Regions from separate parts of the Janthinobacterium woesei genome, predicted to be linked through region 1. Evidence: predicted binding sites of a transcription regulator. Region 1 holds the regulator's gene; each other region holds the start of a gene.

Region 1 (5,453 bases):
GACGCCGATTTCGTCTTCGATGTGCGGGCCTTGCCAAATCCGTATTACGACCTGGCCCTGCGGCCACTCGACGGGCGCGACGCTCCCGTGATCGCCTTTCTCGACTCACAGCCCAGTGCACTGGAACTGCTAGCCGACATCCGCGCCTTCATCGAAAAATGGTTGCCATCGTTCAAGTCCGACAACCGCAGCTACCTGACGGTGGCCCTGGGCTGCACGGGCGGCCAGCATCGCTCGGTGTACATGGCGGAACGGCTGGCGCAGTATTTCGGCGCGAACGAAAGAGTCGTCCTTCGCCACCGCGAACGCTCCTGATTAATCGAGGTGGCGCACCAGGGTGCATTCCATGCGCAGGCAATCAGCCAGGCCCAGATGCGCACCCCGCTGCAGCAATTCCAGGGTCACCGACATCATCAGCGGCGAGCGTAGGCGCATGGCCGCCACGGAACCGGCGCCGGCGCCGAAGTGGCGGTCCAGCGCCACGCGCGCCATCTCCAGCGACAGGCAATTCAAGGCTTTCGGAGGCAGGAAAGAAGTGAGAGTGACAACATACTAGCGCCTTCGCCGCCCAGATTGCGTTCCGCAGGGCGCAAAAAAGGGCGCAGTATGTATGCGCCCTTAGTTGATCACAACTGGTTGGAAGCGGCAGGCCGTTTACACGGCGGCGACTTCGTCTTCCGAGTTGTCTGGCAGATGCTTGATCGCCTCTTTACCGTGCCCTTGCACTTTGCTTTTGTACTTCATCACTTGCCGGTCCAGCTTGTCGATCAGGGTATCGATCGCGGCGTACAGGTCTTGCGACAGGCTTTCCACGTACACAGTTTTACCACTAAGGCGCAGGTTGACTTCAGCCTTTTGGCGTTTCTCTTTCTCTTTGAGGTTGTCGACGGTCAGAATCACGGCAATATCGATGACTTGATCGAAATGACGTTTCACGCGTTCCAGTTTCGTTTGTACGTATTCACGGATGGCTGGTGTCACTTCAAGATGATGTCCGCTGATGGTGAGATTCATACACACTCCTAAAGATGATCGGGTTCGTGCGGTATCCATCGTATCCGGCCCGCAGAGGAACCGAAAAAACTACAAGCACTTACGCAGACTCACTGGCGGAATTTTCAACGCTTCCCGGTATTTGGCAACAGTCCGTCGCGCAATCACCATGCCTTGTTCTCCCAGCATGTCCGCAATCTTACTGTCGGATAAAGGATTTTTAGGGTCTTCTGCTCCTGTCAGTTGCACGATCAATGCCCGTATCGCCGTCGATGACGCCTCGCCCCCCGCTTCGGTCGCGACGTGGCTACCAAAGAAATATTTCAACTCAAACATGCCATGCGGGGTCAGCATGTACTTTTGGGTTGTTACCCGCGAGATAGTACTCTCGTGTAAACCCAGTGTATCAGCTATTTCACGGAGCACAAGGGGACGCATGGCAACGGCGCCATGCGAGAAAAAATTCTTTTGTCGTTCTACTATCGCCTGCGCCACGCGCAAGATCGTGTCGAAGCGCTGGCGCATGTTCTTGATCAGCCACTTGGCTTCCTGCAACTGTGCACCCATGGCAATTTCGCCCTTGCCCTGCTTCAACAAATTGGCATACATGGCATTCACGCGCAGGCGCGGCATGACGTCGTTGTTCAGGGTCACCTGCCAGCCATTGCGGGCGCGCTTGACGACGACGTCGGGTACCACGTAATCGGACACGTCCGAGGCGAACACGGCGCCCGGATGCGGATTGCACAGGCGAATGACCGTCTGCGCCTCGCGCAAGTCTTCATCGTCGCAATCGAGGGCTTTTTTCAGCTTGTTGAAATCGCGCTGGGCAAACCAGGCCAGGTGCTTTTCCACGATGACGAGGGCCATGCGCCGCGTCACCATGGCGATGTGCGGAAAACGCTTGATTTGCAGCGCCAGGCATTCGGATGCATTGCGCGCGCCCACGCCGGACGGATCGAAACTTTGCAGCAGGGACAGCGCCGTGCGCAGCTCGTCGACGTCGATTTCCAGCTCTTCGGGCAGGCGCGCCAGGATGTCGTCAAGCGACTCTTCCAGGTAGCCATTGTCGTCGAGCGCGTCGATGATCAGCTCGACCAGCGCGCGGTCGCGCAATTCCAGCACCGTCACGCGCATCTGCTCCATCAAGTGCTCGCGCAGGGTGCAGTGGTGGGCTTCGAGTTGCGGGCGGGAATCTTCGTCGTCGGGCGCCTTGCCGCGGCTCGCTTCGCTCCAGTCGTTGTCGCCGCCCTCCATGGCAGCCGGACTATCGCCCGCCTCGCCGTCAAACGGTTCCGCTTCGGCCGCTGCGGCAGGCGCTTCCTGGCCGGGCGGTAATGGCGGCGCTTCCGCTGGCGCGGCCGTGGAACTCAAGGCGCCATCGGACAGCAGGCGCAGCGAGCGGTCGAGCGGATCGTCGAGGCGTTCGAGCAGGGGATTGTCCGTCAACAGTTGCTCAAGCTCCTGATGCAATTCTAGGGTAGATAATTGCAACAGGCGTATCGATTGCTGCAACTGCGGCGTCAGTGCCAGGTGCTGCGAAGTGCGCAGCTGCAATGATTGTTTCATTGGCTCACATGCGGAAGTGTTCGCCCAGATAGACCCGGCGTACCGACTCGTTCGCGATGATGTCGTCGGGGCGTCCCGACGCCAGCACCGAGCCCTGGTTGATGATGTAGGCACGGTCGCAAATACCCAGCGTCTCGCGTACATTATGATCGGTGATGAGCACGCCGATATTGCGCTCCTTCAAGAAACGCACGATACGCTGGATTTCGATCACGGCGATCGGGTCGACACCGGCGAATGGTTCGTCGAGCAGCACGAAACGCGGGTCGGTGGCCAGCGCGCGGGCGATTTCCACACGGCGGCGCTCGCCACCGGACAGCGACAGTGCCTGGTTCTCGCGCAGCTTTTCAATCTGCAGGTCGGCAAGCAGCTTGTCCAGACGCTCCTCGATCTCGGCCTTCGTCAAAAGGCGGCCTTCGAAGGTCTGGATTTCCAGCACGGCGCGGATATTGTCTTCCACCGTCAGCTTGCGGAACACGGACGCTTCCTGCGGCAGGTAGGACAGGCCCATCTGCGCGCGGCGGTGGATCGGCAGGCGGGAAATATCCACGCCGCTGATATCGATGGTGCCGCCATCGGACGGCACCAGGCCAACGATCATGTAGAACGAGGTGGTCTTGCCGGCGCCGTTCGGTCCCAGCAAGCCCACCACTTCGCCGCATTCGACTTGCAGCGAGACATCATGTACGACTTGCCGCTTGCCATAGGTTTTCTGCAGCCCGCGAACGATCAGGGTGCTGCCGCAACGTGTATTGTCCATTATTTCTTTCCTGGCGCGGGCGCCGCAGGCGCTTTCTCCGCTGCGGGTGCCTTGGGCTTCGGCTGGATCACCATGCGCACGCTGCCGGCGCCCGGGGTGCTGGTGCCGCTGTCCGAATTTTCCATCTTGAACACTTCATTGCGGCTGTCATACGAAATGAAGGCGCCATTGGCCACATCGGTCACTTTCGTGCCTTCCAGGCGCGTCAGCTTGGCCTTGGAAAACAATTTGACCACTTCCGTCTTGTTGTCGTACTCCACGCGCTCCGCTTCGCCCTCGACCCACAGGTCGCCGGCGCCGTCGCGCTTCTGGCGGAACGTGGCCAGCTTGCCGGGATCGGCCCAGAAGGTGATGAACTGGTAGCCCTGCGGATCTTCCGTGATCAGGGCCCGGCCCGCCTTCATGGTCAGCGTGCCCTTGACCAGCACCACGTCGCCCGTCAGGGTCTTCGTCTGCTTGATGTCGTCGACCAGGCCGCTACGCGCCGTGACGACAGCTTCCTTCTCGGAATCGGCCTTCTCGGCATGCGCCGTGCCCATCACGCCCAGCGAGCAAACGGTCGAGAATAGGGTCAACAGCAAGATGTTCTTCATAGTATGGTTTCCTTGTTTCATTCTGTCATTTTGCCGCTGCGGCCGGGCGCGTTTTCGGCGGCAGGACGATGCGCAGCGCATTCTGTACTTCCACCACGCCGGTGGCGTTATTGGCCTTCATGCCCACACCGTTGATGCGCGAGGCACCCGTCAAGATATCGACGGGCACATCCGTTTCCATGCGCTCTTCGTCCGGAAACACCGTCAGTGCTTCCGTTTTCAAGGTCAGGCTCTGTGACTTGGGACTGGCCACGCGGTCGATCACGACCTTGCGGTGCAGTTGCAGCCGGGTATTGCCCTGGTCGATATGCGCCAGTTCCGCATTCATGTTCAGCGGCGGCATGCCGGGCGTCAGCTTGCGCACGAAAGGCTGGTCGATATCGGATGAATCGTCAGCCGGGTAATGCGTGAGCTTGGTCCCCGAGACGATATAGCTGGGCTTACCCGTCAAATCCATGCGCACCAGGCTGAAATTGGTGATGAAATAATCGGGTTCGTCCAGATTCTTGCTGGCATTGATATTCTGGTTATTCTTGTTCATCACTTCGAGCAGCCAAAAGCTGCCCAGCGCGACGACGATAGCGCCCAGCACGGTAAAAATGATGCGCCAGCGATGGGCGCCTCCTGGCTTTTGCATAGTGCGACACTCTTTCAAATAGCCTGGCGGCAAGGCTCGCGCCTCACTCCAGGAACGGCGCCATGACGCGCGCATAGTTGTCCTGTGCGCGCAGCAGGAATTCACAAATCTCGCGCACCGCGCCGCGGCCACCGCCGGCCTGCGTCACATGGTGCGCAAGGCCCTGCACTTCCGCACGCCCGCCCGGCACGCTGACGGCAAAGCCGACGCGGCGCAAGATGGGCGCATCGATGACATCGTCGCCGATATAGCCGCATTGTTCTTCCGTCAAGCCCGTCAGCGCCAGCAATTCACGGAACGGCGTCAGCTTGTCGTGGCCGCCCTGATGCACATGGGTAATGCCCAGGTCTTGCGCGCGGCGCGCCGTAATGGCCGAGCGGCGCGCGCTGATGATAGCCGTTTGTACGCCCGATTCCTGCAGCAGCTTGATGCCCAGGCCATCATACACATTAAACGTTTTCATCATCTCGCCGTCGGGGCCGAAATGCAGGCTGCCGTCGGTGAGCACGCCGTCGACATCAAAAATCATCAGTTTGACCCTGGCGGCGCGCGCCAGGTTGTCCGCGATACTGTCCATCAGATTACCTTTGCTTGCGTCAGATCATGGATATGCAGGGCGCCGACCAGCTTGCCGTCGGCGTCGACCACCAGCATCTGGTTGATGCGGTACTGCTCCATTACAGCCACGGCGTCGACAGCCAGGCGCTCGGGCGCGATGCTGTGCGGATGCGCATGCATGACGTCGCGGATCGCCACCTTCGTGAAATCCTGCACACGCTCGAACATGCGGCGCAAGTCGCCATCGGTAAACACGCCCACGGGGCGGTTGTCGGCATCAACCACGGCCGTCATGCCCATGCCCTTGCGGGTCATTTCTTCGAGTGCCTGCAGCAAGCTTGCC
Region 2 (5,453 bases), on a different contig from region 1:
CGCACGCGCTGTTCCAGGTTCTGGTGCGTGGCGGTAATGACGCGCACGTTCGCCTTGATGGGCTGGTGTCCGCCGACCCGGTAAAAATGGCCGTCGGACAACACGCGCAGCAAGCGCGTCTGCAGGTCGAACGGCATGTCGCCGATCTCATCGAGGAACAGGGTGCCGTTCTCGGCTTGCTCGAAGCGGCCCCGGCGCGTCGTTTGCGCGCCCGTAAAGGCACCGCGTTCGTGGCCGAACAATTCTGATTCGAGCAAATCCTTGGGAATGGCCGCCGTATTCAAGGCGATGAAAGGCTGCGCCGCGCGCGGACTGTGCTTGTGCAGCGCGCGCGCCACCAGTTCCTTGCCGGAACCGGATTCGCCTGTGATCAGCACCGTCACGTTCGATTGCGACAGGCGGCCGATGGCGCGGAAGACTTCCTGCATGGCCGGCGCCTGGCCGAGAATTTCCGGCGTTTCGGACGGGCCCGACTCGACGCTGGTCTCGCGCAGGCTCTCTTCGAGCGCACGGCGGATCAGCTCGACGGCCTTGTCGATATCGAAGGGCTTGGCCAGGTATTCAAAGGCGCCGCCCTGGAAGGCCGCGACGGCCGAATCGAGGTCGGAAAAGGCCGTGATGATGATGACAGGCAAGCCGGGAAAGCGTGACTTAACCGTCTGCAACAATTCCAGGCCGGACGCGCCCGGCATGCGGATGTCCGACACGAGTACTTGCGGTGTGTCAAACTCCAGCGCAGCGATGGCGTCGCGCGCATTGGCAAAACTCTTGGTGGCGAGATTTTCCCGCGCCAGGGCTTTTTCCAGCACCCAGCGGATTGATTCGTCGTCGTCAACTATCCAGATTGGCTTCATTTGTGTGTGCGTCCCGCAATGGATTTCATGGGTGGGATACTCCCTCGCTTATGGCAAGGGTAAAACGATCCTGAAATCGGTGTATCCAGGCCGGCTTTCGCACTCGATCACGCCCAGGTGCTGTTGCACGAAGGTTTGCGCCAAGGTCAGCCCCAAACCACTGCCGCCTTCCCTGCCCGACACCAGCGGGTAGAAAATTCGGTCGCGGATCTGCGGTGCGATGCCCGGTCCATTGTCAATGATATGCAAGTCTAATGCCAGGTTGTAACGCACCTTGGCCAGAGTCACCTGGCGCGCCACGCGCGTCTTGAAAATCAGCTCGGCGTCGCCCGCCTCGATGCGCTCGGCCAGGGCTTGCGCCGCGTTGTGCGCGATATTCAGGACGGTCTGTATCAATTGCTCCTTGTCGCCGCGAAACTCAGGAATCGAGGCGTCGTAATCGCGCGAAATGGTCAGTCCGCTGGGAAACTCGGCCAGGATCAGGCTGCGCACGCGTTCGCACACTTCGTGGATATTCACGTCGCCGACGATGTGCGGCCGGCGGTGCGGCGCCAGCAGGCGGTCGACCAGCGTTTGCAGGCGGTCCGCTTCCTTGATGATGACTTGCGTGTATTCGCGCAGCTCGCTCAGGTGCAGCGCCGGCAATTCCAGCTCCAGCAGCTGCGCCGCGCCACGGATGCCGCCCAGCGGATTCTTGATTTCATGCGCCAGGTTGCGGATCAGCTCCTTGTTGACCTGGCTCTGGTCGAGTATGCGTTCCTCGCGGTCGAGCTTTAATTGCTGCACGTTTTCGCGCAGCTCGATCAGCACGCTGTCGGGCGGCGCGTCTAGGGCGCTGATGATGCTATGCACGCGCAGCGGATCGCGCCCCGGCCGTTCCAGGCTCAGGTCCTGGCGCAAGTCTGAAAATTTATGTTCAAGCGCCTGCGCGCAGATGCCGGCCAATTCCTCGGGATTGAGGAACAAGGCCGTCAGCTTTTGCCGCGACAAGGCTTTCAACGAGCTTTCCAGCAGGTTTTCCGCCGCCGCGTTGGCATAGCTGATGCGCCCGTCACCGTCGAGCAAGATCACGGCCGAGGCCAGCAAATCAAGGCCGGCCAGGTGGGCGGGACGGCTGGAATGGTTATCTGGGGTCATATGATTACCGAATATTCGCGATTTCGCGTTTCAGGGCCTCGACGTTCTGCTGCGTCCGGCTAATATTGTCTTTCAACTGCACCACGCGTTCCTGGTACTTGGCGTAGTTGCGTTCGTTGCCCTGGCGTTCAGGCTGGCCTGCATTCAATTCCAGGCGCTGCGCCGCCAGCTTCAGCTCTTCGCTGCGTAATTCATCCTGCAAAATCTGGCGCCGGTCCAGGTCGCGCGCGCGCTGCTCGGCGCCATCGACCCGGGGAAACGCGCCTGCGGCAGGCGCCGCCGTGGCCGCCTGCATGGCGGGACGCAAGGGCGCACCGGCCAGCGGCGCCGTCTTGCGCGGTGGTTCCGTCATGGCGCCGGGCAAGTCGAGCAGCTGGCAATGGCTGCCGGCGCGCTTGTCCGTGTACGTCTTGTGTCCCTGTGCATCGGCGCAGACATACAGCTGCCCGTGCGCCTGCGCTGCCGCGCCCAGCAATCCTGCCATCAGCGCCATTCTGTAATGCTTGGTCAATCTCAACTCCTGCCGGCTCTTGCCGCAACGATCCTGCGCCGACTATACAACAGCGCACTGGCGCCGCATTGGCGTACAGCATAAAAAAACGCGGGCAAGACCATCGCCTCACCCGCGTTTTTTATTTACTACCGGCAAGTTGCCGGCATGGCGCCATTACAGCGAGTAGTACATGTCGAACTCGGCAGGATGCGTGGTCATGCGCATGCGCTGTACGTCCTGCATTTTCAGTTCCAGGTAGGCATCGATCATCGAATCGCTGAACACGCCGCCACGGGTCAGGAACTCGCGGTCCTTGTCCAGCGCGTCGAGTGCTTCTTCCAGCGAAGCGCACACGGTAGGGATCAGTGCATCTTCCTCTGGAGGCAGATGGTACAGATCTTTCGAGGCAGCTTCGCCCGGATGGATCTTGTTGGCAACGCCGTCCAGGCCAGCCATCAGCAGTGCAGCAAAGCACAGGTACGGGTTGGCCAGTGGATCCGGGAAACGCGCTTCCACGCGGCGGCCTTTTGGATTGGCAACGTGCGGAATACGGATCGAGGCGGAACGGTTTTTCGCCGAGTACGCCAGTTTCACTGGCGCTTCGTAGCCTGGTACCAGACGCTTGTACGAGTTGGTGCCCGGGTTGGTGATCGCGTTCAGTGCCTTGGCGTGCTTGATGATGCCGCCGATGTAGTACAGGGCGAAATCGGACAAACCGGCATAGCCGTCGCCAGCGAACAGGTTTTTGCCATCTTTCCATACGGATTGATGCACGTGCATGCCCGAACCGTTGTCGCCAACGATAGGTTTTGGCATGAAGGTAGCGGTCTTGCCATAGCTGTGCGCCACGTTCCACACCACGTATTTCAGGTTTTGCGTCCAGTCGGCGCGCTCGACCAGGGTCGAGAAGCGGGTGCCGATTTCATTCTGGCCTGCGCCAGCGACTTCGTGATGATGTACCTCAACCGGGATGCCCAGCGATTCCAGAATCAGGCACATTTCCGAACGCATGTCCTGGAAGCTGTCCACTGGTGGCACTGGGAAGTAGCCGCCCTTGACGGTAGGACGATGGCCGCTGTTGCCGCCTTCGATGTCCTTGCCGGTCGACCATGCACCTTCGTCCGAACCGATCTTGACGAAGCAGCCCGACATGTCGATCTTCCAGCGCACGCTGTCGAAGATGAAGAATTCTGGCTCTGGGCCGAAGTAGGCGGTGTCGCCCATGCCCGACGATTTCAGGTAGGCTTCTGCGCGTTTCGCGATCGAGCGCGGGTCGCGGTCGTAGCCCTTGCCGTCCGACGGTTCGATCACGTCGCACTGCATGAACAGGGTCGTTTCTTCCATGAACGGGTCGATATTGGCCGTGTTTGGATCCGGCAGCAAAATCATGTCGGAGGCTTCAATACCTTTCCAACCAGCGATCGAGGAGCCATCAAAGGCATGGCCCGATTCAAATTTGTCCATGTCGAAGTGCGACACGGGAACCGTCACGTGCTGCTCTTTACCACGGGTATCGGCAAAGCGGAAATCAACGAATTTGACTTCGTTCTCTTCTACCATCTTCAAGACTTCTGCGGCTGTCATTGCCATGCGTATCTCCTAAATGAATGTGGGGTGAGCCGACCTTAGTGCGTCTGGGCTGATGAAGCGAAGCAAACATTGCGTGCCACCAAAACTCATAGGGATCATAGCAGATTCCATGCCAGCTTTAGAAGGCTCCCAGTGGCAAGGGGAAAAGCCTGTCCATCCCAGTGAAAGTTTTCGTGCCCGCGATTTGCGCGCACGGTTTGCACCCAATCAAGAATGCACTATACAAGTGCAAAAAACAAATAACGCACTATTATCGTGCATTTAAGGGAAATTTCCAGAAAATGCCTTGTTATGGTGCATGCATAATCTGCCCTGCATTCGCGCTTGCAGGACGCCAGCAGCGCACTATAATCGTCCACACCTTTCCACTTTCCGCGAGGACGCCATGAGCACCGCCACCGATATCCTGAACACCGCCCGCAGCCGCGCCAATGAGGGAACGCCATATGCCGGCGCCGTGACGCCACAGGAAGCGTATGCACTGCTGCAGCTTGATGGCGCAGTCAAGCTGATCGACGTACGCACCAATGCCGAGCGCGACTGGGTCGGCCGGGCCGACCTCGCCGATACCCAGCATGGTGCGGTGCAGTGGGCCACTTATCCGGGCGGCGCGCCCAATCCTGATTTCATGCAGCAGCTGGACAGCCTGGCAAGCAAGGACCAGGTGCTGCTGTTCCTGTGCCGCTCCGGCGTGCGTTCACGCCATGCGGCCAAGCTGGCCACCGAGCACGGCTACGCGCATTGCTTCGACATCCTCGAAGGCTTCGAAGGCGACAAGGATGCCGACGGCCACCGCAAGCAGGTAGGCGGCTGGTGCAAGGCGGGCTTGCCGTGGCTGGGCGCCTGAGGGGCCGCACCGCGCCACACGGCTAGCCTGGCCGCTCAGGCCTGCGCGCCCATCTGCGCCGCAGGGTGTTCGCCCATCAGGGTCAAGATGCGCTTGCGCACGAAATTGATGTGGCTGCGCAAGCCATACAGGCCGTCCGCAAACGACAGGGGGATCGAGATCTGGTTGACCATTTCCTCGATCTGGTCCAGGCGCTTCAATTGCTCCGCATACACTTGCGCGCGCTGCTCTTGCGGCACGTCTTCCAGCGCCTGCTCGACGGTGCGCAGCTGGCCGTACCAGCGGTACACGCGCGAACGGATGCGCCACACGTACAAGGGCGGCACCACGCGCGACAGCGGCAGGATCAGCGCGCCCAGCGCCACCACCAGCACCCACATGCGGTCAAAGAAATTGGCCAGCCAGAAACTCATGTAGCGCTGCAGCACGGGCGCGCCATCCTTGTAGAATTTCAGCGCTTCCGGCGCCACGGGAATTTCCGTGTAGCGCGCGGACGGAAACTGCCCCTGCTGCTGGAACCAGCCCGTGCCGC
Region 3 (5,453 bases), on a different contig from region 1:
CCGCGCCGTGGCGCTGGCGCAGCAGAAACTTATTATTTAGCCATGATAAGCCTGTTCGCCGTGACTCGTGATATCGAGGCCTTCGCGCTCTTCTTCTTCCGGTACGCGCAGGCCGATGACGATGTCGACCAGTTTATAGGCGATGACGGAGACCACGGCCGACCAGATGATGGTGGTACCGACAGCTTGTGCCTGCACCCACACTTGATGGCTGATCGAATACGGGTCAGCCGACATCTTGTTGGTGACGTAGTCGAAGATGCCCTGGCCACCCAGTTGCGGCGCCGCAAACACACCCGTCAGCAAGGCACCCAGGATGCCGCCCACGCCATGCACGCCGAACACGTCGAGCGAATCGTCAGCGCCGATCAGGCGTTTCAGGCCATTCACGCCCCACAGGCAGACGATACCGGCCAGCAAGCCAATGACCAGGCCGCCCATCGGGCCGACAAAACCGGCAGCCGGGGTAATCGCCACCAAACCGGCAACGGCACCGGAAGCGCCACCGAGCATGGAAGGCTTGCCCTTGCTGATCCACTCGCCAAACACCCACGACAGGGTCGCAGCCGCCGTGGCCAGCATGGTATTGATGAAAGCCAACGCCGCCACGTCGCCCGCTTCCATCGAGGAACCGGCATTGAAACCGAACCAGCCTACCCACAGCAGGGAAGCGCCGATCATGGTCATCGTCAGCGAATGCGGCGCCATCGATTCACGGCCGTAGCCGACGCGCTTGCCGATCATGATCGCGCCCACCAGGCCGGCGATAGCGGCATTGATGTGCACCACGGTGCCGCCGGCGAAGTCCAGCGCGCCTTTTTGCCAGATCCAGCCAGCCTTGGCCGCTTCGGTAGCGGCGGTGGCCGCGTCCGTAATCAGATCAGGACCGGTCCAGAACCAGACCATGTGGGCCGCTGGCAGGTAGGCAAACGTGAACCACAGCACGATGAAGGCCAGCACGGCGGAAAACTTGGCGCGTTCGGCAAAGGCGCCGACGATCAGCGAGCAGGTAATCGCGGCAAACGTGCCCTGGAAGGCGACAAACACGAATTCGGGAATGACGACGCCTTTGCTGAAAGTAGCGGCGGCGGCGAACGTGCCCTTGGCCGGATCCCATATGCCATTCAGGAAGAGGCGGTCGAAGCCACCAAAGAAGGCGGTTTTTTCCGTGAAGGCGACCGAGTAGCCATAAATGCACCACAGCACCACTACCAGCGAAAACACCATGAACACTTGCATCAGTACCGACAGCATGTTCTTCGAGCGCACCAGGCCGCCGTAGAACAGGGCCAGGCCGGGGATCGTCATCAGGATCACCAGCACGGTGCAGATCATCATGAAGCTGGTGTCGCCCTTGTTGGCGACGGGCGCGGCCGTTGATGGGGCCGCAGCGGCGGCAGTTGGTGCGACAGCAGGAGCGGCAGCATCCGGCGCGAGCGTCACGGCAGGAGCAGCAGCATCCGGAGCGAGCGTCACGGCAGGCGTGGCAACAGCCATCTCCACGGCTTCCGGCTTGGCCGGCGCATCGGCAAAACTAGGCGCGGCAACGCCAAACGCACACAGACAGGCAAACCCAGCTAGCAATTTTGTTATATTTTTACGCATCAATATTCCCCTTAGAGCGCTTCGTTGCCGGTTTCACCGGTACGGATGCGGATGACTTGTTCCAGGTTGTACACAAAAATCTTGCCATCACCGATTTTACCGGTACGCGCGGCGCCTTCGATCGCTTCAATGGCCTGGTCGACGATGGCGTCGTCGACAGCCGCTTCGATCTTGGTTTTTGGCAGGAAATCGACAACATACTCGGCGCCACGGTAGAGTTCCGTGTGGCCTTTCTGACGGCCGAAACCTTTGACTTCGGTAACGGTAATCCCTTGCACATTGATAGCCGACAAGGCTTCACGCACTTCGTCCAGTTTGAACGGTTTAATGATTGCAGTAATCATTTTCATGGCAGTCTCGCTTAAAAGGTTTTAGAAACAGTCAATACGAAGCCAAGTTTCGCCAGATTCTTGCCGTTAGGCGCCAGCGACGTGATGTCGGCCCGGACGGCGGCCAGAGACACGGTGGCGATGCCGGGGAAATCCTTGGTTACGCCCAGTTTGTAGTCGTAATAGCTGAGCGATTCATTATGCTTGACGCTTTGATGGCCCACATGCAGGTTGAAGGTGTAATCGTCGTACAGGGGTATATTCAGGCCGGCGTCGATGTAGCCGCTGTTTTTGCTGTCAGCCACGCCGAACAGATTGGTCGTCGAGTGCGAATACTTGATGTAGGCGGGGCCGAAACCGACCTGGCCATACAACTCGAAGGTATTGGCATTCGTGCTCAGGCCATTCGATGGGTAGAAGTAATACAGGCCGCCCACATCGTAAGTGATCCCCGGTGCAAATTCGCCGCGCTTGCCGCCGTAGACATCCCATTCCAGGTTGGTATCGCCGCCGCCGTCCTTGATCCATTTGATGCTCGACAGCCAGGTGCCCACATACAGACCGGTAGGATTATGGGTATAGTCGGCGCCGCCGCTGATCGCTGGCTTGAGGCGGGTTTGCGACACGCCACGGTAGCGGTAGTCGCTGGTCAGCGCCACGTTATAGCTCACCACATTATCGGGTACCGCTTCGACGGCAGCCGGTGCCGCCACTGCCTCCTGGGCCATGGCGCCGGAGCTCCAGGCCGTCATGGCCAGTGTCAACGCTGCAGCTAAAGTCATGTTCTTGGACAGATTCTTCATGGCGATTCCCTTTTATTGAACTTTTAAAGCGGTTGAGGTTTAAAATCTTGGCTGGAGATCACAAAGCGTTCATAGCTTCTTTAGCAGAATGCGTGCCAGCTCTCAGCCACCTTGACAGGTGCATTTCCGCCCATACATACCCTGCAAGCCTCTGGACATGCGGCAAGGAACTGCTGGAGAGTGATGAACCGCCCAGATTCGCACCAGATTAACGCCGCTGTGCACCGCAATGGTGCGATGCACAGGCTGCACCATAAAGGACTTACCATGGACATGAATACCTTCTTTAACGACTTGCAAGGCAAGATCCATCAAGCCATTGAAAACTCGCCCGCCAAGGATATCGAGAAGAACGTGAAATCGATGATGACCCAGGGCTTCGCCCGTCTGGACTTGGTCACGCGCGAAGAATTTGATATCCAGGCACAAGTGCTGGCCAAGACGCGCGCGAAACTGGACGCACTGGAATTGCGCCTGATCGAACTGGAAACGCGTTTGAACGACCCAAAAGCGTAAGAACATCACCTGCAGGGCGCCGTTATCGGCGCTCTTGCTGGCCTATCTCAAGCCTCGGGCTGCTCCGGCGGCTAGACTGAACCTGTCCGCGCCCGCGGTGCAGGGGAAACTCATGAGCCTGGCAGTCCTGAAAAGCCGCGCCTTGGCCGGCATGGAGGCGCCCGAGGTAAGTGTCGAAGTCCACCTTGCCAACGGCCTGCCTTCTTTTACAATTGTTGGCCTGCCGGATACGGAAGTGAAAGAATCGCGCGACCGCGTGCGCGCCGCGCTGCAAAACTGCGGCTTTGAGATGCCTGCGCGGCGCATCACCGTCAACCTGGCCCCGGCAGATTTACCCAAGGAATCGGGCCGTTTCGACCTGCCCATAGCGCTGGGCATCCTGGCCGCATCCGGTCAATTGCCCGGCGACCAGTTACACCACTACGAATTTGCGGGCGAACTGTCGCTATCGGGGCAGTTGCGTCCCATTCGCGGCGCCCTGGCCATGACGTTTGCCATGCAGCGCAGCAAGACCGGCGCACCGCGCGCCTTCATCCTGCCACACGCGAATGCCGACGAGGCCGCTTTGGTCAGCGAAGCCAGCATCTACCCGGCGCACACCTTGCTCGAGGTCTGTGCGCATTTCGCCGCACGCGCCAGCCAGACAATGCTGCAGCGTCACCAGCCGATGCTGCCGGCGCCCATTTTCCCGTATCCGGATTTTTCCGATGTGCAGGGACAACAACAAGCGCGGCGCGCGCTGGAAGTCGCAGCCGCGGGCGGACATAACGTCTTGATGGTGGGCCCGCCTGGCGCGGGCAAGACTATGCTGGCCAGCCGTTTTCCCGGCGTGCTGCCACCGATGAGCGACGAAGAAGCGCTGGAATCGGCTGCCGTCCACTCACTGGGCGGCAATTTCAAGGTGGAACACTGGAAACGGCGCCCTTACCGCGCCCCGCACCAGACCGCCTCCGGCGTGGCGCTGGTGGGCGGAGGCAATGTCCCACGGCCTGGTGAAATCTCGCTGGCGCACTGCGGCGTACTGTTTCTCGATGAAATCGCCGAATTTGACCGCCGGGTGCTCGATGTCTTGCGCCAGCCCATGGAGTCGGGCGTCATCAGCATCTCGCGTGCGGCCCGCCAGGCTGAATTTCCCGCCCGCTTCCAGCTGATCGCCGCAATGAACCCCTGCCCCTGCGGTTATCTGGGGCATGCTTCGGGCCGCTGCCGCTGCACGCCGGACGCCGTGCTGCGCTATCACAGCCGTTTATCCGGACCGTTACTTGACCGCATAGACCTGCAAATCGAAGTTGCTGCCATGCCACCGGCGTCGTTGGGCCGGCAAGCGGATGCAGGCGAAACCACGCAGCGTATCGCCGTGCGGGTAGCGGCCGCCTTCGCCTTGCAGCTGGTGCGCCAGGGCAAATCGAACCAGCGCCTGAACAACACGGAAATCGAACAGCATTGCCGTCTGGAACAACATGGCGAACACCTCTTGCACAGTGCAATGCTGCGCCTGCACTGGTCGGCGCGCACTTATCACCGGGTACTGCGCGTGGCCCGCAGCATCGCCGACCTGGCAGGCAGTGCCGCCATCACGCACCCGCATATTGCCGAAGCGATTCAATACCGGCGTGTGCTGCGAGAAATGTAAACGTCCGCGTGTCGCCTCGCACGCACGCGATTGCGCATGACGGGCGGCGCTGCTACCATCTGTTGATGAAAAAATCATCACTTGTCTTCTTTTTGGCGACTTTTGCGACTGCCAGCGTGCTATCGGCTTGCAGCCCTCAATTTGACTGGCGCGACTATCGTAGCCCCGACGCCCAGTTCACGGCCCTGTTTCCAGGCAAGCCTGCCGTACTGACGCGCGAAATCGACCTTGATGGCAAGAAAGTCAGCCTGACCATGACGGCCAGCGAAGTCGACGGCAACACCTTCGCCATCGGCAATGCCACCCTCGATAGCGCGGAACAGGCGCAAGCGGCCCTGCCCGCCATGAAGACAGCGTTACTCAAGAATATCAATGGCAGCGTGCGCAGCGAAAAAACTGCCGCGGCCGCCCGCAGCAGCTCGGCCGGCACGCGCCAACGCAGCACGTTGAGCATCGAGGCGACGGGCACGCAGCAAGGCAAGCCCGTCTTGCTGGTCGGGCGTTTTGTGGCGCAGGATAAACACATCGTCCAGATCATCATTCTGGGCAAAGAAAACAAGCTGTCGC
Region 4 (5,453 bases), on a different contig from region 1:
TGCCACCGAGGATGCCCGAGCCGAGGCTGCCGTCGGGCGTCCAGTTGAAGACGATCCGACCATTTTCATCGACGATGGTGAAGGTGAGCGCCAAATTCGTGGTGGCAGATGACCCCGTTCCGGCGAGGGCATCGAGGTACAGTTGCATGAAGGGCAGGGCCTGGAACTGGAAGGCCAGGGTCGCGCCCGGTTCGCCGACGCGGAAATTGACGGCTAGGGCGGTGGTCGAGCCGTTGCGCCCCGACGCGCCGGCGCTGCCGTTGCCCGTCAAAAAGGTTTCCGCCGCGTTGACCGTGTGCGTGCTGGTCGAGCCGGGCGGGAAGGGCGGAATTTGCGAGGTGATGATCTGCGCCTCGCCGCGTGCGTACGCTGCATTGCCCATGCCTTGCTGTGTAAAATCATTTTGCCCCTTGCTGACGGCGCCGCGCGTCGCTTGCGGCGCGTCAATCTCGTTGCCGCCACCCTGGATGACGTTGCTGCCGTTGAGGGTGGCGGTGGTGTGCGACAGGTCGATGTTGCTCAGCACGGTGGCCGAGCCCGTGGGATTGCTGATGACCAGGCCAAAGACGCTCGTGTACGCATAGCCATACGCGGCAGCGTTGGCAGCGCCGCTACTTGCCAGCGACAGCAAACCCAGCAAGCTCAGCAAGCTCAGCAGGGCCATTGGTCGCCGTGTGCAAGAAAAATTATTCATGGACATCCTCCTCTCCTGATCGTGCTGCGGCGCTGCGGCCGGCGGCAAATGCCGGCTGCGCTGTAAGGAACGCCGACACGCTTGCAGCGTAAAAAAGGCGAGGAGACTTCCCTCGCCTGTGCATCCCCCTGTGGCATGCTTCAGCTGCTGACCTTCCGGCGGCTGGCATAGCCCAGCCCTGCCAGGCCCAGGCCCAGTAGTGCCAGGGTGCCTGGTTCCGGCGCCGCTGCCTGTTTCACCAGGTCCACGCTTTCCACCGCGTTCAGGGTCAGCGTGTAGTTGCCGGCCGCCAAGGTATTGCTGACGGCGCTGAAGTCGCTGCCGCAAGCGGTGCCCACGCCCGTACCCGCAGGCGTGCCGCAACCAGAGGGATCGTAGGTGAACAGATTGCCGCGCGTGAGGAAGTTTGTCGCCAGGCTGGTGTTCAGGCTGGCGTCATCGACCGACTCCGTGCCCCCCGAGATGCCCGAGTTGACCACGCCATCGGGTGTCCAGTTGAACACCGTCGCGCCGGTCGCATTGGTGATGGTGAAGGTGACCACCAGGTTGGCCGTCGCCGAGGACGCGGTGCCCACCGTGCTTTGCAGGAAGACTTGCATGAATGGCGAGGCCAGGAAGTCAAAGCTCAGGGTCGCCGTGGGTGAGCCGACGATGAAATCGACGGAAAAGCCCGTGGTCGAGCCATTGCGCCCGGACGCATCGGCTGTGCCGGATGGCCCGTCGAGGTGGGCTTCTGCCACGTTGACTGCCTGCGTGGAGGTCGAGCCCGCTGGAAATGCGGGAAACTGCGTGCTGACGATCTGCGCGTCGCCGCGCGAATAGTCGCCCAGCGGTCCTTGCTGCGTGAAGTCGTTCTGGCCCTTGGTGACGGCGCCGACATTGGCGCGCGGGGCATCGAGCGAGCCAGCGCCGCCCTGGATGACGCTCACGCCGTTCAGGGTCGCCGTGCTGCGCGAAATGGTGGTGCTGTTGGCTACCGTGATCTGGCCCGTTGGCACGGCGATCACCAAGCCAAAGATGTTGTTGTAGGAATAGCCGTAGGCGCCCGCCTGTGCGCTGCCGGCGGCGCACAGCATGGCCAGTGCCGCAGCTGCCGGGACCAATTTTAAATGAGACAGTTTCATTTTGCTTACCTCGTGGTTGAGTGGGGCAGGAAGTCTTGCCTGAGTCCTGTGGGCAGGTGCTCATGGCCAGTACTAAGCGACTTCCATGCCAACGTATGAGGTTCTTTTGAAATCAAGGACTTGGCGTGCTTTTGTTGACGTGCTGCAGGGCCAAGCCGGCGTGCTGTAAGAAAAACCGACGCCGCGCTGTCAAGGCTGGCCGCCGTGCGGCGCAGGCGACAACAGCGCTTGCATATGCGCCTGCAGGCGCTGCCCCGGCACGTAGTGGCAAAATGCCGCCATCAGTTGCTGCGCCGCCAGCCTGGCCTGGCCATCGTCCAGCATCCGCATGGCGGCATGGCGCAGGGCCGCTTCGCGGAAGCGGTCGGCGCGCAGCAGCAGGCCGGCGCCGGCGCCCACGATGCCGTGCATGTTGAGGAACTGGTCGAGGTTGCCAGCGATGCCGATCACGGGCACGCCTGCCGTCAGCGCTTGCTGGCTGGTGGGGCTGCCGCCGTTGCAAATGACCAGGCTGGCGCGCCGCGCGGCTGCGTCGCCCGACAAGAAGGTGGCCACGAAGGCATTCGGCGGCACGGTATCGACGCGGATGGTGCCGGCCGTGGCCGCCAGCACGGTGACGGGCAGCGGCGCCAGCGCGCGCAACACGCGGGGCAGCAGCTGGCCCTGGCCGGAACTGCCCAGGGTGACATAGATGATGGGGCGCCCACTGCTCAGTTCTGGGCGCAGCCACCAGTCCGGCAGCTCGACGGGCGGAGCCCAGATGACGGCGCCCAGGTAGTCATGCGTGGGCGGCATGGCCTGCGGTGGGAACAGTTGCGGGATATCTGCATACAGCGTGCGGTCGGCATCCGTATAGATGCGGCGCAGGTCGCCGCCCAGCGACGGCAAGCCATGGCGGCGGCGCACGCGGTTCAGGGGCACGGCATGCGAGGCGAAGGCCAGCGGGCGGATCAGACGAAACAGGGGATTGGCCAGCCAGATGGGCAGCACGCCCGTCAGGGGCAGGCTGGGCACCGTGTAATGCTGGCGCACGTGGGGGCTCCAGTAAGCATTGCTGACGGCAATGTAGGCAATGCCCTGCAGGCGCGCACTGATGGACAGCGACAGGCGAAAGTCGCCGATCACGAGATCGGGCTGGACGGCCTTGAGCAGGTGCAGGTCGTCTTCCACATATGCCTGCAAGGTGCTTTCCGTGTAGACAGGCTTGCCCTTGGCCAAGGCTTGCAGGAATTGCTGCGATGAAATGCTGTCGATGCGCCAGCGCCGGAAGGACGTTTGCTTGAAACAAAAGTCGTAGCCGTCGGCGCAGGCAAAATGCACGTCGTACAACTCCTCGGCCAGGCCTTGTGCCAGACTCAACGGGCGCCCGACATGGGCCAGTGTTACGGCCTCGGCCATAAAAAGAATTTTTGTGCGCGCCATCGGTGAGGGAGTTCCTGCGCTCCTGGTTAATTGGATGCTTCAGATATTGGATTGGCGTTGAAGCGTTTAGTTCCCGCAGCATGGCGCCACTGCCGGGCGCCAGGATTTGCGCGCATCGTCTACAGTGGAGCCAAGGAGGCCACCATGCATTCACTGTTCCAACTTGCGCGCGCGCACAGCACGCCCGAACCCGATATTGCACCACCGCCGGAAGGCGATCCGCTGACGCCGCCGCCAGGCCAGCCGCCGTACATCGATCCCGTGCCGGTCGAGGAACCGACGCCGCCGCCGCCGCCCGTGAAAATGGCGTGAGCACAAGCTGGCAAGGTTTGCTGCGCGGCTTTGCATGCCGCGCAGCTGCCGTGCGCAGAGTTTATTTTTGGTCGGAAATAGAATGCGTAGGCGGCCTGATCGCCACGCCAAATAAACAACAAAAAAACTAATAAATATTGCCTCATGGATAGAAAACAAGTGCTGACTGCCGAGTGTCATGCAGCCGTCACGATTCTGTTCTTATAATGAGACATCATAAAAATTATTGTTCGGGAGACCATCATGGGCAATTCCTTGCATAACAAAATTTACCTGGGCCGGCGCCCTGTGATCACCAGCAAAAAACTGGTGACGCTGGCGCTGGCAGGCGCCGTGGCTGGCTGCGGCCTGGCCTGGTTGCTGCTGCGCAGCTATAAATAAGCGCGCGTCTGGCGCATTTCAGCACGCCGTCCGTGGGGCGGACGGCGGTGGATTCACGTTGCCTGTTGCCGATGCGCAGCGGGACGCGTACCATGGGGGCCGAACACCTGGCCTTTTATGGAAGAGTAATGAAGAACGAGAAATTAACGACCGATGAATATGACGCGCTGGAGCAAGTTGCACGCGGCATCAAGACCGAGCGCCCCAGCGCTTGCGTTGCCCGCAACGCCAAGCGCCTGTCTGGCCTGAAGCTGCTCAGCTATGCCCGCGATGGACGCCTGTCCATCACCGAGAAGGCGCAGCAACTGCTGTTCGTGCGCCGCTGCATCATGGGTTTGCGCGCCGTGGCCGCCGACCCGCTGGTCAAACTGGACACGGACGTGGCCTATTTCCTGGGCAAGAAAGCCCACATCGTGGCGCGCGCCGAAGGCGAGGGACACGACATTTCCGACAAGGGCCGCGACTCGCTGGCCGATATCGATACTCTGGGCCTGTAAGGCCTGCAACCGGCCCCTGGGGCCGGTTTTCACATCCCCTCATGTATTTTACAACATCCCCTTTGGAGAACACTTTGGACAGCGCGATGAACTGGTCGGCCCACGAACTGACGATGACGGTCTTGATGACGCCCGATATGGCCAACTTTTCCGGCAACGTGCACGGCGGCACTATCCTGAAATACCTCGATAGCGTCGCCTATGCCTGCGCCAGCCGCTATTCGGGCAGCTATGTGGTGACCCTGTCGGTGGACCAGGTGATGTTCCTGCAGCCGATCCACGTGGGCGAGCTGGTGACGTTCCTGGCCTCGATCAATTACACGGGCACGACTTCGATGGAAGTGGGTATCCGCGTGGTGACGGAAAATATCCAGCAACGCCTGGTGCGTCACGCCAACAGCTGCTACTTCACCATGGTGGCGGTGGACGCCAACCGCAAGCCGGTGGCCGTGCCGCCGCTGGCGCTGGACACGCCGGAGCAGCAGCAGCGTTTCGAGCAAGCCAAGCTGCGCAAGCTGTCGCGCCAGAAGGTATCGAAGAAGTAGGTTTTAAGAGAAATATAGCTGTTGCAGATGCAAAAATGGCCACCAGATCGCTCTGGTGGCCATTTTTTATTGCTTACCTACTGGCAGCGGTGAGCCGTGATTAACGGTCGTCGTAGCTGCGGCGTGTGCCGTCGGTGCTGCGCGGGTTCGAACCCTTGTAGCCGCCGCCGGTGCTAGGTGCGCCGTCTTTGCGTGGCGCGCCCGGCTTGCTGAACGTGCGTTGCGCTGGTTTTGCGCCGCCGCGGTTGTCGCCTGGTTTCCAGCCGCCTGGACGGGCGCTCGAACGTGGTGCCGACGCCGTTTTCTTAGGCTCGAAACCTTCGATGACATTGACCGGGATCAATTGCTTGGTGAAGCGTTCGATGCGCTTGACGTTCATGCCTTCAGCGTGGTTCACCAGCGAGATGGCCAGGCCATTGCGGCCAGCGCGGCCGGTACGGCCGATGCGGTGGACGTAGTCTTCCGGGAACTTCGGCAG

The links. Region 1 encodes sigma-54, which starts transcription at its own class of promoters, with help from an activator protein. Its sites were predicted from a motif close to TGGCANGNAANCTGCTTT; they were not measured.
Region 2: glnA (type I glutamate--ammonia ligase) is a predicted target of sigma-54. The motif match lies at 4,172-4,189, and genes of this name have one in related genera.
Region 3: ACQ4W6_RS24205 (TorF family putative porin) is a predicted target of sigma-54. The motif match lies at 2,818-2,835, and genes of this name have one in related genera.
Region 4: ACQ4W6_RS13785 (EDSAP-1 family PEP-CTERM protein) is a predicted target of sigma-54. The motif match lies at 1,892-1,909, and genes of this name have one in related genera.

The regions. Positions count from the first base shown of each region.
Region 1 is NZ_JBNYXW010000001.1:218,887-224,339, reverse strand. It holds gene rapZ (RNase adapter RapZ) at 1-315, shown strand, start outside; gene ACQ4W6_RS01040 (hypothetical protein) at 316-513, opposite strand; gene hpf (ribosome hibernation-promoting factor, HPF/YfiA family) at 655-1,014, opposite strand; gene ACQ4W6_RS01030 (RNA polymerase factor sigma-54) at 1,084-2,562, opposite strand; gene lptB (LPS export ABC transporter ATP-binding protein) at 2,567-3,322, opposite strand; gene lptA (lipopolysaccharide transport periplasmic protein LptA) at 3,322-3,915, opposite strand; gene lptC (LPS export ABC transporter periplasmic protein LptC) at 3,941-4,552, opposite strand; gene ACQ4W6_RS01010 (KdsC family phosphatase) at 4,596-5,129, opposite strand; gene ACQ4W6_RS01005 (KpsF/GutQ family sugar-phosphate isomerase) at 5,129-5,453, opposite strand, start outside.
Region 2 is NZ_JBNYXW010000004.1:115,113-120,565, reverse strand. It holds gene ntrC (nitrogen regulation protein NR(I)) at 1-854, opposite strand, end outside; gene glnL (nitrogen regulation protein NR(II)) at 903-1,991, opposite strand; gene ACQ4W6_RS05375 (DUF4124 domain-containing protein) at 1,996-2,502, opposite strand; gene glnA (type I glutamate--ammonia ligase) at 2,659-4,074, opposite strand; gene ACQ4W6_RS05365 (rhodanese-like domain-containing protein) at 4,460-4,921, shown strand; gene ACQ4W6_RS05360 (TAXI family TRAP transporter solute-binding subunit) at 4,957-5,453, opposite strand, start outside.
Region 3 is NZ_JBNYXW010000025.1:54,312-59,764, forward strand. It holds gene ACQ4W6_RS24195 (ammonium transporter) at 37-1,605, opposite strand; gene ACQ4W6_RS24200 (P-II family nitrogen regulator) at 1,617-1,955, opposite strand; gene ACQ4W6_RS24205 (TorF family putative porin) at 1,967-2,737, opposite strand; gene ACQ4W6_RS24210 (accessory factor UbiK family protein) at 3,005-3,253, shown strand; gene ACQ4W6_RS24215 (YifB family Mg chelatase-like AAA ATPase) at 3,366-4,886, shown strand; gene ACQ4W6_RS24220 (hypothetical protein) at 4,952-5,453, shown strand, end outside.
Region 4 is NZ_JBNYXW010000010.1:197,680-203,132, reverse strand. It holds gene ACQ4W6_RS13790 (EDSAP-1 family PEP-CTERM protein) at 1-694, opposite strand, end outside; gene ACQ4W6_RS13785 (EDSAP-1 family PEP-CTERM protein) at 835-1,818, opposite strand; gene ACQ4W6_RS13780 (glycosyltransferase) at 2,008-3,177, opposite strand; gene ACQ4W6_RS13775 (hypothetical protein) at 3,385-3,552, shown strand; gene ACQ4W6_RS13770 (hypothetical protein) at 3,796-3,933, shown strand; gene ACQ4W6_RS13765 (hypothetical protein) at 4,062-4,430, shown strand; gene ACQ4W6_RS13760 (acyl-CoA thioesterase) at 4,517-4,975, shown strand; gene ACQ4W6_RS13755 (DEAD/DEAH box helicase) at 5,076-5,453, opposite strand, start outside.